Regions from separate parts of the Gordonia sp. WA4-43 genome, predicted to be linked through region 2. Evidence: riboswitches for the same ligand, from Rfam matches in the RefSeq annotation. Region 2 holds a riboswitch; the other holds the start of a gene.
The links. Region 2 has a riboswitch for cobalamin ahead of LEL84_RS23915 (CbtB domain-containing protein). Riboswitches for the same ligand answer to the same signal wherever they lie in the genome.

Region 1 (6,696 bases), 770 kb from region 2:
AAGTGCAGGGGGACGGTGGTGGCGTCTTTGAAGATCGCGAGCCAGGGTTGCATGTCGGCGGCCATCGTGATCAGGTCCCGGATGGGCAGCAGGGTGCCGGTGGCGGTGGTGGCGAGTCCGGCTTCGCGGATGAGGTCGTTGAGGTCGGCTTTGATGATCAGTTGCACGGGTAGCCCTCGGTGCGAGGTGCCGAGTGTTCCGTCGGCGAAGCCTGCGGCGAGTGCGGCGTCGAGTGCGTCGTGATTGGTCTGGGCGAGAGTGCGACCGTCGCGGTCGGCTGCGGCGGTGAGGGCTTCGGGGTCGGCGGTGCCGGCCGGTCCGCTGGGTGAGGCGGGGTCGTCGGGGTTGTTGAGTCCGGGTTTGCCCCAGACGGCGAACATCATGGTGAGTCGGGCGGCGAGTGCGGGGGTCAGGGTGCCGGAGATTTTGGCGGTGCCGTCGGCGCGTTGCCGTCCTATCCACAGGCCGCGGCGTCGTTTCTGGTCGGTGTCGTCGGACAGGGTGCCGTCGGGGTCGAGGTGGGCAAGCAGCCGCGAGCCGAGTTGGGTGATGTCGGCGGGCGTGTGGGCTTCGGCGATCTCGGCCATCTGTCGTTCAGCGGCGACCTGTACATCGTGGTCGATGGTGCCGGGGATGCGGTCGAGGACGTCGAGGGTGGCTTGTACGTGGGCGGTGCCGACTGTGCCTTGTGCGAAAGCTTCGGCGAGGCAGGGGTATTCGGGTGGGAGGAGTTCGCCGCCGAGGCTGGTGCGGTGGGCGGTGGCGTCCATCTGCTTACGGCGGCGCATCGGGTTCGAGACTCGTAGCCGGTGTGTCATGTACTGCATGAGGGTGCGGCAGCCGGCCTTGCGGGGTAGGTCGCGGGCCTCGACCTGATCGATCTGCCGGTCTCCGGCGACGGTCAGACGCGCGATGGCGCGTTCGGTCTCCGCGGCCACGTCGGCGAGTTCGGCATCGGTACACGGCGACAGGTCCACGGTCTGCAACTCACCGAGGATGCGGTGCAGGTCGGCCACCAACTCGAGGGCGCGCGGTCGCCGCGCCGCTTGTTCGTCAGACATGGTCACCCCCGAGAACCGTTGCCGCGAATGTACGTTCGAGTGTACACCGTTGCGAGCGCGTTGCAAGCCAAAACTGATGTTGTGCAACGCTATTCGGAGCCGGTAACTTGTCGGTGCCTCGTGGTAGGGGGTCCACCGACTACTCCGTGGGGCGGCGGCATGACGATCGCCGCGGCCCCACGTGTTCAACGGGGCGTCCCGCGACTCACTCCAGCCAGTTGTTGCCCCCGAGGTCCAATTGCGCGACATCCAGGGACGGGGTGATACCGGATTCCGGTGCGAGGCCGTGGTTCTCGAGAACGCCGCGCATGATCTCGGCGGCGTCGATGTTGAGTGGGCTCGACACCCACATCGCGTACGGCAGGTTCACGAAGCGGTTCTCGCGCACCGCCTTCAGGTTCCGGCTCGCCGGATTCGAGCGCAAGGCGGCGATCTTCTCCTCGACCGACTGGCCGGGATAGTCGACGAACACGATGACGTCGGGGTCCGCGGTGGTGAGGCGTTCCCAGCTCACGGCGGTCCAGGTGTCCTCGATGTCCTCGGTCGCGTTGCGCGCGCCCGCGGCGTCGATGATGCCCTGCGGGCCGCCGAAGGATCCGGAGGAGAAGATGGTGTCCGAGACGCTGTCGAAGACGAAGACCGTCGGTTTCGCGGCGGGTTGTGGTGCGGCGCGCAGCTTCTCGAGGCGGTCGGCCACCTCGTCGGCCGCGGCGGCGCCCTGCTCGGGATTGCCGGTGAGGGTGCCGATGTTGCGCAGATCGGTGTCGAGCGCGACCCACGGGTCCATGGTGCCGCGCTGCGCCTCGCCCTCGGTCTGCCGGCACGCCTCGGACAACTGGTACACGTCGATGCCGTGTCCGGCGAGGATCTCGGGTGTGATCCCGCGCGATTCGCTCATGCCGTAGTTGTATCCGGCATACAGCACTTGGGGTTTCGCCGCGACGATGTTCTCGAGGGTGGGACGTTCGGTCGCGACCTCGTTCAGGGTGTCGACCTGGGGTCCGTACTCCAGCCGCAGGACGTCTTTGTCCCGGGCGAGCGCGCTGACCGCCACCATGTTGTCACGGGCACCGGCGGCGAGTGCGATCGCGATCATGCCGCCGTCGTTGACGAACAACCGGCCGAGGGGTTGCGGGTATGCGACGTCGGCTCCGCAATTCGATATGGTGACAGTGTTTTCCGACGCTGCGGTGCTGTCGGTACCGCAGGCTGTGGCAGTTCCCAGCGTCAGAGCCGCCGCCACGATGGCGACGGTCGGGGGGACTCGGGACGTACGTATGGTCAAAGGATGTCCTCTCACGGGATGTCTTTCGTCAGAGTGCTGGGGGCGGGTGTGGTGGTGGGAGTGTTCAGGAGCAGATGGGGCAGGCCCGTCGATGGATGATCGACGACGGTGCCGGACACCTCGAAGACGTCGGCCAGCAGAGCCGGCGTCAGCACCTCGACCGGTGGCCCGTGCACGATGACCCCGCCGTCGGAAACCACTGCGACGGAGTCGAAGTGACGCAACACCAAGTCCAGGTCGTGCATCGCCGCGACCACGGTGGCGTCGAGCTCGTTGAGGATCTCCATCAGTCGTAGTCGCCAGGCGGCGTCCAGGTGATTGGTGGGTTCGTCGAGCACCACGATCGGGGTCTGCTGAGCGAGCGCGCGGGCGAGCACGACGCGGTGCCGTTCGCCGCCGGACAGCTGGGTGCACGAGCGGGTGCTCCAGCCATCGAGCCCGACCTGGATCAACGCGCGATCGACCACCGTCTTGTCGTCGGAACTTCCGGTGGACCAGGCCGACCGGTACGGGGTCCGGCCGAGGCCGACCGCCTCGGCGACCGTCAGCTCCGCGGAGGGCTGTTCCTCCTGGCCGACCACGGCCATCGACATGGCGCGGCGTCGCGAGGGGATGCGGTGGAGGTCGTTTCCGTTCACCTCGACGGTGCCGGCGGCCGGGCGTTCGAGACCGCACAGCGTGCGCAGCAGGGTGGTCTTGCCGGAACCGTTGGGCCCGACGATGGCCAGTCGGGTGCCGGCGGGGACCGCGAGATCGACATCCCGCAGTACGACGCGGCCACCTCGACGGCACGCAAGCGCGTTCGCGCGCAACGACATCGACGATGCGCGGGCGGGGTCGATCACGAGCCTCCCCCGAACACGTACTGGCGTCGTCCCATGAGGAACAGGAAGATCGGCGCCCCGATCAGGCCGGTCACGATGCCCAGCGGCATCTCTCGCGGTGCGGCCGCCACCCGCGAGATCACGTCGACCCACACCAGGAAGAGCGCACCGCCGCAGACCGCCACCGGCAACATCGCGCGGTGGGTGGCGCCGACCAGGAGTCGCGCCGCGTGCGGGACGATGAGACCGACGAAGCCGATGCCGCCCGCCACCGCGACGAGCACGCCGACCAGGAGACCCTGGACACCGAACAGCGCGTTGCGCATCGCGCGTACCGGCACGCCCAGCGACGTCGCGGTGTCGGTGCCGGCCGCGTAGGCACCGAGCCAGGAGTGGATGGCGAGCATGGCCACGACGGTGACCAGCACGACCGCCCCGGCGATCTGCACTTTCGCCCAGGTGGCGCCCGCGACGCTGCCGAGCATCCAGAACATCACGTTGTCGGCGGCGTGCGGGTCGGCGGCGGTGAACACCAGCAGCGACGACAACGCCATGAACGCCGAGGACAACACCACCCCGGACAGGATGAGTCGCAGCGCGGTCAGCCCGCCCTGGGCGCGGGCCACCAGGTACACCGTGACGGTGGCGGCCAGCGCGCCGAGCAGCGCCCCGCCGGACAGCGCCCAGACGCCCAGTCCCGCGAGCACGCCGAGGGTCATCACCGCGGTGGCCCCGACCGCCGCGCCGGCGGACACACCCAGCAGGTACGGCTCGGCCAGCGGGTTGCGGACCAGGGCCTGCATGAGTGCGCCGGCCAGCGCCAGCCCGGCTCCGACCAGCGCGGCCAGCACGGACCGGGGCAACCGGAGATCCCAGATGATGACGGCGTGCGCGGAGTCGAGCTCGGCCCCGGTCATCCGGCCGACGACGGTGTGCCACACGTCGCCGACGGGGATGGTCTCCGCGCCGAAAGCGGTGGCCAGGGCGATGCTGAGGAGGGTGAGGACGAACAGTACTGCGGCTAGCGGCGTCGACGGGAGTCGCCGGACCGACGGGGCGGTCGCGCTCTCGGTCGTGCCGTCGGTACGACGGGACACGGGTGGTACTGCCTATCGGTCTGGGTATCTGTGCGCGAGATACACGATGGACTCGAGCGAGAACGGCCGGTAATCGGACTCGGGATCGTGGCGCCGGCGCCTTCCCGGGTCGCCCCGGTGTCCGCGCCGAATCCGTCTCCCATACCGTTGCGCGCCAGTCCCGGATTCACACCGGGTTCCCTGACACCCACGTGTGCGGGTGTGACCGTTCTCGGCGCCCACGCTATCAACATCGACCGCCGACCGAACGCGCGGTCGGCCGGCGCAGCCCGGACAGCCGACTTCCGAGCACCTAGGCTGGTGCCGACGATCGACGAACCCGACGCGGAAACGGTGAACCGATGGACGTACGAGACACGAAGCTGGCCATCATCGGGGCGGGTGCGGTGGGCACCGCGATCGCCTACTCATCCCTCATTCGAGGTGTCGCACGGACCATCGCCCTCCTCGACATCGACGCCGCCAAGGTGACCGCCGAGGTGCTCGACATGTCCCATGGCCTCGAGTTCGTGCCGCGGGCGGACATCATCGGATCCGACGACGTCTCGGTGTGCGCGGACGCCGACGTCGTCGTGTTCACCGCCGGCGCGAAGCAGAAGCCAGGGCAGTCGCGTCTCGAATTGGCCGAGGCGACAATCGGTCTGACACGCGCCATCCTCCCCGGGGTCTTGGCGGTGGCCCCGAACGCGATCTATGTGATGGTCACCAATCCCGTCGACATCGTCACCTACGCCGCCCAGGAGATCAGCGGGTTGTCACCGCACCAGGTCTTCGGGTCGGGCACGGTGCTGGACTCGTCCCGCTTGCGGTTCCTGATCGCGCAGCACTGCGGGGTCGCGGTACAGAGCGTGCACTCCTACATCGTCGGCGAACACGGCGACAGCGAGATCCCGCTGTGGAGTTCGGCGTCGATCGGGGGCGTGCCGCTCACCTCGTGGACGCCGCTACCCGGCCGTCCGGCGATGGACGTCGTTGCGCGCGAACGTATTCACCACGAGGTCGTGCACGCCGCGTACACCATCATCGAGGGCAAGGGGGCGACGAACTACGCGATCGGTCTGGCCTCGACGCGCATCGTCGAAGCGATCCTGAACAACGAACACCGGGTGCTGCCGGTGTCGACGCGGGCCGACGGTATCGAGGGGCTCGACGGCGTGTGCCTCTCGTTGCCGACCGTCGTCGACCGCGGTGGTGCCCAGACCCGGCTCGATGTCCCGCTGTCGGACTCCGAGCGGGCGGGTCTGCTGGCATCGGCGGAAACGCTGCGCGGGATGCAGGCGCGGTTCGGGTTCTGACGTCACACGGGGACGGTCCCGCGCAAGAACTCGAGCTGATCGGCGACCACCCGCTCGAAGTCGTCGCCGACGTAGATGTCGAAATGTCCTGCCGGATAACGAATCACTCGCGCTGCCGGGGCGCGGCGGGCGTACCGGGCAGTCGGTCCGGCCGGCGCCACGGTGTCCTTGTCGCAGATGCACACGAGCGTGGGACAGGTGAGCTTTCGCAATGCCCGACCAGGCGTGTGCAGCGGGATGGCGAGACCGACCCGCGCGGCGACCTCGTTGATGAACTCCAGGTCGTCGGGCACCAGCGGTAGGTATCCCGACACCGCGTCGGGTGCCGTCATCAGGGCGGCCGAGCCGGGCGCACCGGCGAGGCCGACGGTGACCGGCGGACGGCCCAGTGCCGAACCCGCCAGATCCGCGAGCGCGCGCACGGTCACCTTTGCCCCGGACGCCACGCCCAGCGCGGCGGTGGATGCGACGCCGCTGGTGAAGGGGCACTGGGAGATCACTGCGGCCACCCGGCCGTCGCGTTCGCCCGCGACGAGGACGTGTCCGCCGCCGAAGGAGGTGCCCCACAGCACTATCCGTGAGGTGTCGACACCGCTGAGTGTTCGGGCGAAGGCGATTGCCGCGGCCCAGTCGTCGAGTTGGCGGCGAATGGACAGCAGCTGTCGCGGTTCGCCGTCGCTGTCACCGAAGTGGCGGTAGTCGAACACCAGGCACGAGTATCCCGCGGCGGTGAAGCGCTCGGCGAACGCGTCCAGGCGCATCCGCCGGACCGCACCGAGCCCGTGCGCCATCACGATGACCGGCGCCGGAGTGGTTCCCTCGGGCCGGTACGACCAGGCCCGGCATGTCGTCCCGGACGAATCGAACTCGACGTCGTTCCTGATCATCGTTTCCCCGCTGTCGGTGGTTTCCTGGCCGGACTGTACCAATACGCGTTGTCGAGTGGCAGGCTTGCCGGAGGCTGTGGAAAGCGAGATGGAACCCGACGTCGACGCTGCTAGCGTCTGCCGTCGTGAAGAGATTGATAGCGGGGGCGTTGATCGCCGGAGCGGCAGTATTCGGATTGACTGTGGGCGCGGGTGATTCCGACGCCAAGATCAAGCCGGGCAACTACAAACAGCAGCAACTCATCTA
Region 2 (6,696 bases):
ACCTTGCCGAAGTCGGTGGCGCGCACGGGTTCCGAGTCGATGTGGTCGATCGTCAGACGCGCGATCCGGCCCCGCCGGACCAGTGCGACCAGCGCGCCCGCGGCCGACTCCAGCCGCGGGATCGAGTCGCTGAACGTCAGCAGCGTCTTGCCGCCGCGTTCGACGAAACACACCACGTCACCGTCGACGATCACCACGAGCGCCCCCGGTTTGCGGCCCGGGCGGTGACCGGCCTCGGCGTCGCGAGACGCCGGCCACTCGAGCGCCGCCCCGTAGGGATTGGCCGGGTCCGTCGCGGCCAGCACGGTTGCCTCGCGGGGCGCTTTGCGATCGGGCAGCGCATGCCGGCGCAATTCGTCGACCGTGGCCGGCGAGGCGAACTGCGCCCCGCCGAGGCCGTCGACGTAGTAGCCGCGACGAACATGTCCGTTGTCCTCGAAGACGGTGAGCGCCTTGTAGACCCGCGCGAAGCCGCCGGTCACCTCCTCCGAGACCACGCTGCCGCGCGTGATCACGCCGTATCGGGTCAGCAACTGATCGCAGAGGCCCTGCGTGGCGATGGTCGGCTCGGTGGACGGGTGGTCGAGGGCGAACCAGCGGCCACTCGCCGTCGGCGACACCGGGGGAGCGACGGAGTGTTCGGTGAGGTACCGGGCCGACAGGCGGCCGGCCCGGAGCCGGGGTGCGCGTCCGCGTGCCCGATGCGCGGGCGCCGAGCGCGGTGCGGACGGGCTGCGCCGCGGTTGCAGCAGGGCCCGGACGGGCGCGAAGCTGTCGTTGCTGACCCGCCCCGCCCACACGAGGTCCCACAGGGCGGTCTCGATGTCGGCGGCCGGCGTGGTGGTGCCGGTGCTGATGTCGGCGGCGATCTGAGGGAACCGCAGGGCACCACCGGGTTCGAGTGCGGCCGTGACCCCGTCGTGGACCGGGGTGGTGTCGATCTCGTCGGCGTCGGGCAGCGTCAGGACGGCGACGTCCGCGGGATGCAGCGCCACCCAGCCGTCGGAGTTCCCGATGCGACCGTGTCCGGACCAGATGACCTCACCGGCGCTGAGCAGTTCGTCGAGCATCGGCGCTGCGTAATCGGACACCCGGGCCGGCAGTACGAGGGACTCCCACGCGGACGCCGGCAGCGGGAACCCGGCCAGCTGGTCGATGACCGTCGCCACCCCGTCGACACCCCGGAGCTGGGTGCCCGACGACGCGTGCTGCCAGTCGAGGAGGAACCGGGTGAGGACGTCGGTACCGACGGGAGCCACCTCGGCGCGGCTCGCCGCCAGGGAACCGCGTCGGATCTGACCCAGCACGTCGGCGTGACACCATTGCCCGTCCCGGGGGCCGGTACCGGCATCGGGCAGGAAGTCACCCTCGACGACGCGTCGCTCCGATGCGAGACGGTTGAGGGTGTCGCGCACGACCCCGGTCGCGATACCCAGAGCCGCGGAGGCCTCGGGCACGGTGAACGGGCCATGGGTGCGGGCGTACCGGCCGATAAGGTCTCCGACGGGGTCGGGCACCTCCTCGAGATAGGCCGCCGGGATGCCGAGAGGTGCGGGCACCCCGAGAGCGTCACGGAGGCGGGCGGTGTCGTCGATGGCCGCCCACAGCGCACGTGCGTTGTGGTTGACCGAGATGATCTGCCCGACCCGGTGCAACTCGGTGAGCAGATCGGCGGCCGGCTCGTCGCCGCGATACCGGGCCGCGACCTCCTCGGTGGTGAGCGGGCCCAGCCATCGCAGCAGGTCGACGATGTCCTCGGCGTCGCGCGCCTGACGCTCGGGGGACAGGCGTTGGAGCCGGGCGATCACGTCGGCGATGACCGCCGGATCGAGGAGCTCGCGCAGGTCGACGCGCCCGAGCAACTGGGCCAGCAGGCTGGTGTCGAGGGAGAGGGCGGCCGCGCGGCGCTCGGCGAGCGGCGCGTCGTCGGCGTACATGAACGCACCCACGTACCCGAACAGCAGCGACGCGGCGAAGGGAGACGGGCTCTGGGTCTCGGTCTCCACCACCCGGATCCGGCGCGTGCGGATGCGGGTCAGCAGATCGAGCAGGGCGGGGAGGTCGTAGACGTCCTGCAGGCATTCGCGGACGGCTTCGAGCACGATCGGGAAGTCGGGGAATTTGGATGCGACAGAGAGCAGTTGGGCGCTGCGCTGGCGCTGTTGCCACAGCGGGGCGCGCCGGCCCGGATCCCGTCGCGGCAGGAGCAGGGCGCGCGCGGCGCATTCGCGGAAACGGGACGCGAACATCGACGAGTCGGCCAGACCGTCGGTCACGAGTTGCTCGACCTCGTCGGGGTCGAGGAGGAACACATCGGCTCCGGGAGGGGCGTCGTCGGTGTCGGGCATCCGCAGGATGATGCCGTCGTCGGAGGCGGTGGTGGCGCCCTCGATGCCGAGGGTCTCCAGCAGGCGCTGCGAGATGGCACTGGCCCAGGGGGCGTGTACACGTAAGCCGTAGGGGGAGTGGAGGATCACCCGCCAGTCGCCGAGCTCGTCGCGGAACCTCTCGACGACCAGCGTGCGGTCGGTGGGCAGGTGTCCGGTCGCCTCGCGCTGCTCGGCGATGAGTGTCGCGAGGTTGCTGCGGGCGTTGTCGGTGAGCCCGAGTCGGTCTGCCTGGTCGTCGAGCTTCCCGGGATCGGCGATCGACTGGGTGAAGGCGCCGATCGCGGCGCCCAGTTCGGCGGGGCGTCCGATCGCGTCACCGATCCAGAACGGCAACCGGCCCGGTTGACCGAACGCGGGGGAGACGAGTACGCGGTCGTGGGTGATGTCCTCGATCCGCCAACTGGTGGCGCCCAGCGCGAACACGTCGCCGACCCGGGACTCGTAGACCATCTCCTCGTCGAGTTCGCCTACGCGAGTGGCCTTCTCGCCGACCATGAACACGCCGAAGAGTCCGCGGTCGGGTATGGACCCGCCCGAGGTGACGGCGAGCCGCTGGGCGCCGCGCCGGCCGGTGATGACCCCGGCGTCGCGGTCCCAGTTCACCCGGGGGCGCAGTTCGGCGAACTCGTCGGACGGGAAGCGGCCCGCGATCAGGTCGAGGGTCGCGTCGAAGACGCCCCGGCCCAGTTCACGGTAGGGCGCCGCGCGCCGGACGACCTCGTACCAGTGATCGACCTCGAGGTCGTCGACCGCGGCCGCCGCGATGGTCTGCTGGGCGAGGATGTCGAGCGGATTCTGCGGGACCTTGATCTCCTCGATCGCGCCGTCGAGCATCCGGCCCACCGTCACCGTGCAGTGCAGCAGATCGGTGCGGTGCTTGGGGTAGAGGATGCCCTGGCTGATCTCGCCGACCTGGTGCCCGGCGCGGCCGATCCGCTGCAGTCCACTCGCCACCGACGGCGGGGACTCCACCTGGATGACGAGATCGACCGCACCCATGTCGATGCCGAGTTCGAGTGAGCTGGTGGCCACCACACACGAGAGGCGGCCTGCCTTCAGGTCGTCCTCGATCTGGGCGCGCTGCTCCTTGCTGACCGAGCCGTGATGGGCGCGGGCGAGAACCGGCTCGGCGCCGGAGCTCGCGCCGCTGCCCATCACGAACGCCGGGGCGCCGCCCGCGACCGACGGATTGCCGGTCGGTTCGGCAGGCTCGCCGTGGCGCTCGGCGTGGATCTCGTTGAGCCGAGCGGTGAGCTTCTCGGCGAGGCGTCGGGAGTTGGCGAAGACGATCGTGGCGCGGTTCGCCTCGATCTGGTCGACGATCGAGGCCTCGACGTACGGCCACAACGAGCCGGCAGTCGGCGAGAACGCGTCGTCCAGCGCCGCGGGGTCGGCATCGGACACCGGCGGCGGGATGTTGGCCATGTCCTCGACGGGGACGTCGACGCGCAGGTCGAATGTCTTGTCGGCCTTGGGTTTGACCACCTGGCACGGCGCGGCGCCGGACAGGAACCCCGCGACCACCTCGGGCGGGCGGACCGTCGCCGAGAGGCCGATCCGCTGGGCGGGTTTGTCCAGCAGTTCGTCGAGGCGCTCGAGGGTCAGCGCGAGATGGGTACCTCGTTTGGTCGCGGCGACCGCGTGGACCTCGTCGACGATGATCGCCTCCACGCCGGTGAGACTCTCCCGCGCGGCCGAGGTGAGCATCAGGTACAGCGACTCGGGGGTGGTGATGAGGATGTCGGGTGGGGTTTTGACCAGCGCACGCCGATCGGCGGCGGAGGTGTCGCCCGACCGCACGCCCACGGTGATGTTGGGCTCCGGAAGGTTCAGCTCCTGGGCCGCCCGGGTGATGCCGGTCAGCGGTGCGCGCAGGTTGCGCTCGACGTCGACGGCCAGCGCCTTCAACGGCGAGATGTAGACGACCTTGGTGCCCGCGGGACGATTGCCGGCGTCGGCGGCGAGCCGATCGAGAGCCCAGAGGAACGCGGCCAGGGTCTTCCCGGACCCGGTCGGTGCGATGACCAAGGTGTTCGCGCCGTCGGCGATGGAGGTCCAGGCGCCCTTCTGCGCAGCGGTGGGCGCGGTGAACGCACCCGAGAACCACCGCCGGGTGGGGGCGGTGAAGCGGTCGAGCACCGAGGGGCGGGGCATCTCTCCACTATGTCGCACTCGTACGACAGAACGCGGTATACAGTCTCCTCACGCCTGTACGGGGAATCCGGTGAGAGTCCGGAACGGTCGCGCCACTGTGAACGCAGCCCAGATCGACACGGTCGACGTGACGGGGCATGCGTGAGTCAGGATGCCGTGCCGGCGTGCACCACCCGTGAACTCTCCGACGCGAGATCGGCGAAAGGACCCACCATGACAGCTCCCCGTACCGAGGCGGCATTACAGGTCGCCCCGGCCCGTGCCCTGCCCGTACCGAACATCTCCGTCGCGAGCGCGGCGCTCTGGCTCAGCCTGACCGTGCTGCTCGCCGGGCTGGCGTACTACTTCCTCGGTTACGACCAGGGGGTCGTGTCGGTCTTCGGCTCCGACACCCACGTGCACGAGTTCGTGCACGACGCCCGCCATTTCCTCGGCTTCCCCTGCCACTGAGTCGACATGGAGAAGAAGTTCATCGGCGCCGGCCTGCTCGCAGGTCTGATCGCCGGCATCGTCTCGTTCGTGTTCGCGCGGTTCTACCTCGAACCCGTCGTGGGCAAGGCCATCGACTACGAGAGCGCCCGCTCGGCGGCCGAGGAGGCCCTGGCCCATGCCGCCGAACCGGGTGGTCACACCCATGGTGAGGGCGGAGAGTTGTTCACCCGCGCGATGCAGGAGAACCTCGGCGCGGGGATCGGCAACGTCGTGTTCGCGGTGTGCATGGGCGCGTTCTTCGCGGTGGCGTTCACGGTCTTGTGGAGCCACGTCGGCAGCCGTCATCCGGCCACGGATCCCCGTGCGGTCGCGGGCGTGCTCGGCGGCATCGGTTTCGTCGCCGTCTTCGCCGTCCCGTTCTTCGCCTACCCGGCGAACCCACCCGCCGTCGGCGACGACGACACCATCGGCGAACGAACCGGTGCCTTCCTCACCATCACCGTGTCGTCGGTGATCCTCGCCATCGCGGCGGTGGTCCTGGCGTCGTGGTTGCGCCCGCGCATCGGTGGGTTGGTCTCGGCGGTCGCGGCCACGGTCGCCTATCTGGCCGGCATCGCGATCGTGCTCGCCTTCCTGCCGTCGTTCAGCGAGGTCCCCGGCCCGGTCCGCGACGACGCCGGACAGGTCGTGTTCCCGGGCTTTCCCGGTGACGTGATCGGGGATTTCCGGGTGTATGCGGTCGCCAACCAGGTCATTCTGTGGACGGTTCTCACCGTCTCGTTCGCTCTGATCGTGGGGGCGATGGCCCGGTCGCAGGCGACTGACCGCGCTCGCGCGGTCTCCGTGCCGAACTGAGGCGATCACTGCCCGGCATGCAGATCATCACCGCCGGTCGCACCGGCCCCAACCGGTCGGTGCGGTTCGGCGGTGACCCGGTTCTCGATCAGCGTGGTCGACGCGACGTGCTCGCTCTGAGCGCGTCGCTCACCCGCCCGATCGACATCTGCGGCCCGGAGGCGGCGACCCGCGCCACCGCCGAGATACTTGGCGCGACAGGCGGCCTCATCGTCGACGACGCGCTGCGGACGCTCGATGTCGGTGCGTGGTCGGGCCTGTCCCCGGAGGAGATCGACCCCGTCGACCTCGGCGGGTGGTTCACCGACCCGGAGGCCCGCCCGCACGGGGGTGAGAGTGTCGCGCAGTTCGTCGACCGAGTCCATGCCTGGCGTGCCGGGCAGGCCGAGCACGGCGATGGCTACGTGGTGGTCGCGATGCCGGTGGCGCAGGCCCTGCTGTGCGTCGATGCGGACGGGTTCTTCGCGCGGGAGGTGCGTCCGGCCACCCTCTACACCTGCACCGATGCTCGGTAGGAACAGATCTGCGACGACGTACCTAGACATCGGCAGTGACTCCTGACACAGTTGGGGACGACAAAACTGAAACGTGTTCGCCCCTGCGCGGACACCGGTCTGGGAGTGTGACGATGTTCGAGTGGTCCGAAGAAGATCTGATGGTTCGGGACGCCCTGCGGGCGTTCATCGACAAGGAGATCCGGCCACATCTCGACGAACTCGAATCCGGCACGCTGCCGCCCTACGACATCACTCGCAAACTGCTGTCGAGCTTCGGTGTCGACGCGATGGCCAAGGACGCTCTCGAGAAGGAACTCGAGGCCGAGGCCAACGGGGAGAAGAAGAAGCCCTCGGGCGACGGCGGCGGT

Region 1: it holds a riboswitch for cobalamin, as region 2 does, so the genes downstream of both, LEL84_RS20315 (FecCD family ABC transporter permease) here and LEL84_RS23915 (CbtB domain-containing protein) in region 2, are expected to answer to the same signal.

What each region holds. Positions count from the first base shown of each region.
Region 1 is NZ_CP084736.1:4,485,466-4,492,161, forward strand. Features, by position in the region: gene LEL84_RS20300 (HNH endonuclease signature motif containing protein) at 1-1,061, opposite strand, end outside; gene LEL84_RS20305 (ABC transporter substrate-binding protein) at 1,267-2,346, opposite strand; gene LEL84_RS20310 (ABC transporter ATP-binding protein) at 2,358-3,164, opposite strand; gene LEL84_RS20315 (FecCD family ABC transporter permease) at 3,188-4,267, opposite strand; cobalamin riboswitch at 4,314-4,492, opposite strand; gene LEL84_RS20320 (L-lactate dehydrogenase) at 4,609-5,562, shown strand; gene LEL84_RS20325 (alpha/beta hydrolase) at 5,565-6,449, opposite strand; gene LEL84_RS20330 (hypothetical protein) at 6,575-6,696, shown strand, end outside.
Region 2 is NZ_CP084736.1:5,259,373-5,266,068, forward strand. Features, by position in the region: gene LEL84_RS23910 (ATP-dependent helicase) at 1-4,544, opposite strand, end outside; cobalamin riboswitch at 4,562-4,722, shown strand; gene LEL84_RS23915 (CbtB domain-containing protein) at 4,758-4,994, shown strand; gene LEL84_RS23920 (CbtA family protein) at 5,001-5,831, shown strand; gene LEL84_RS23925 (histidine phosphatase family protein) at 5,849-6,346, shown strand; gene LEL84_RS23930 (acyl-CoA dehydrogenase family protein) at 6,460-6,696, shown strand, end outside.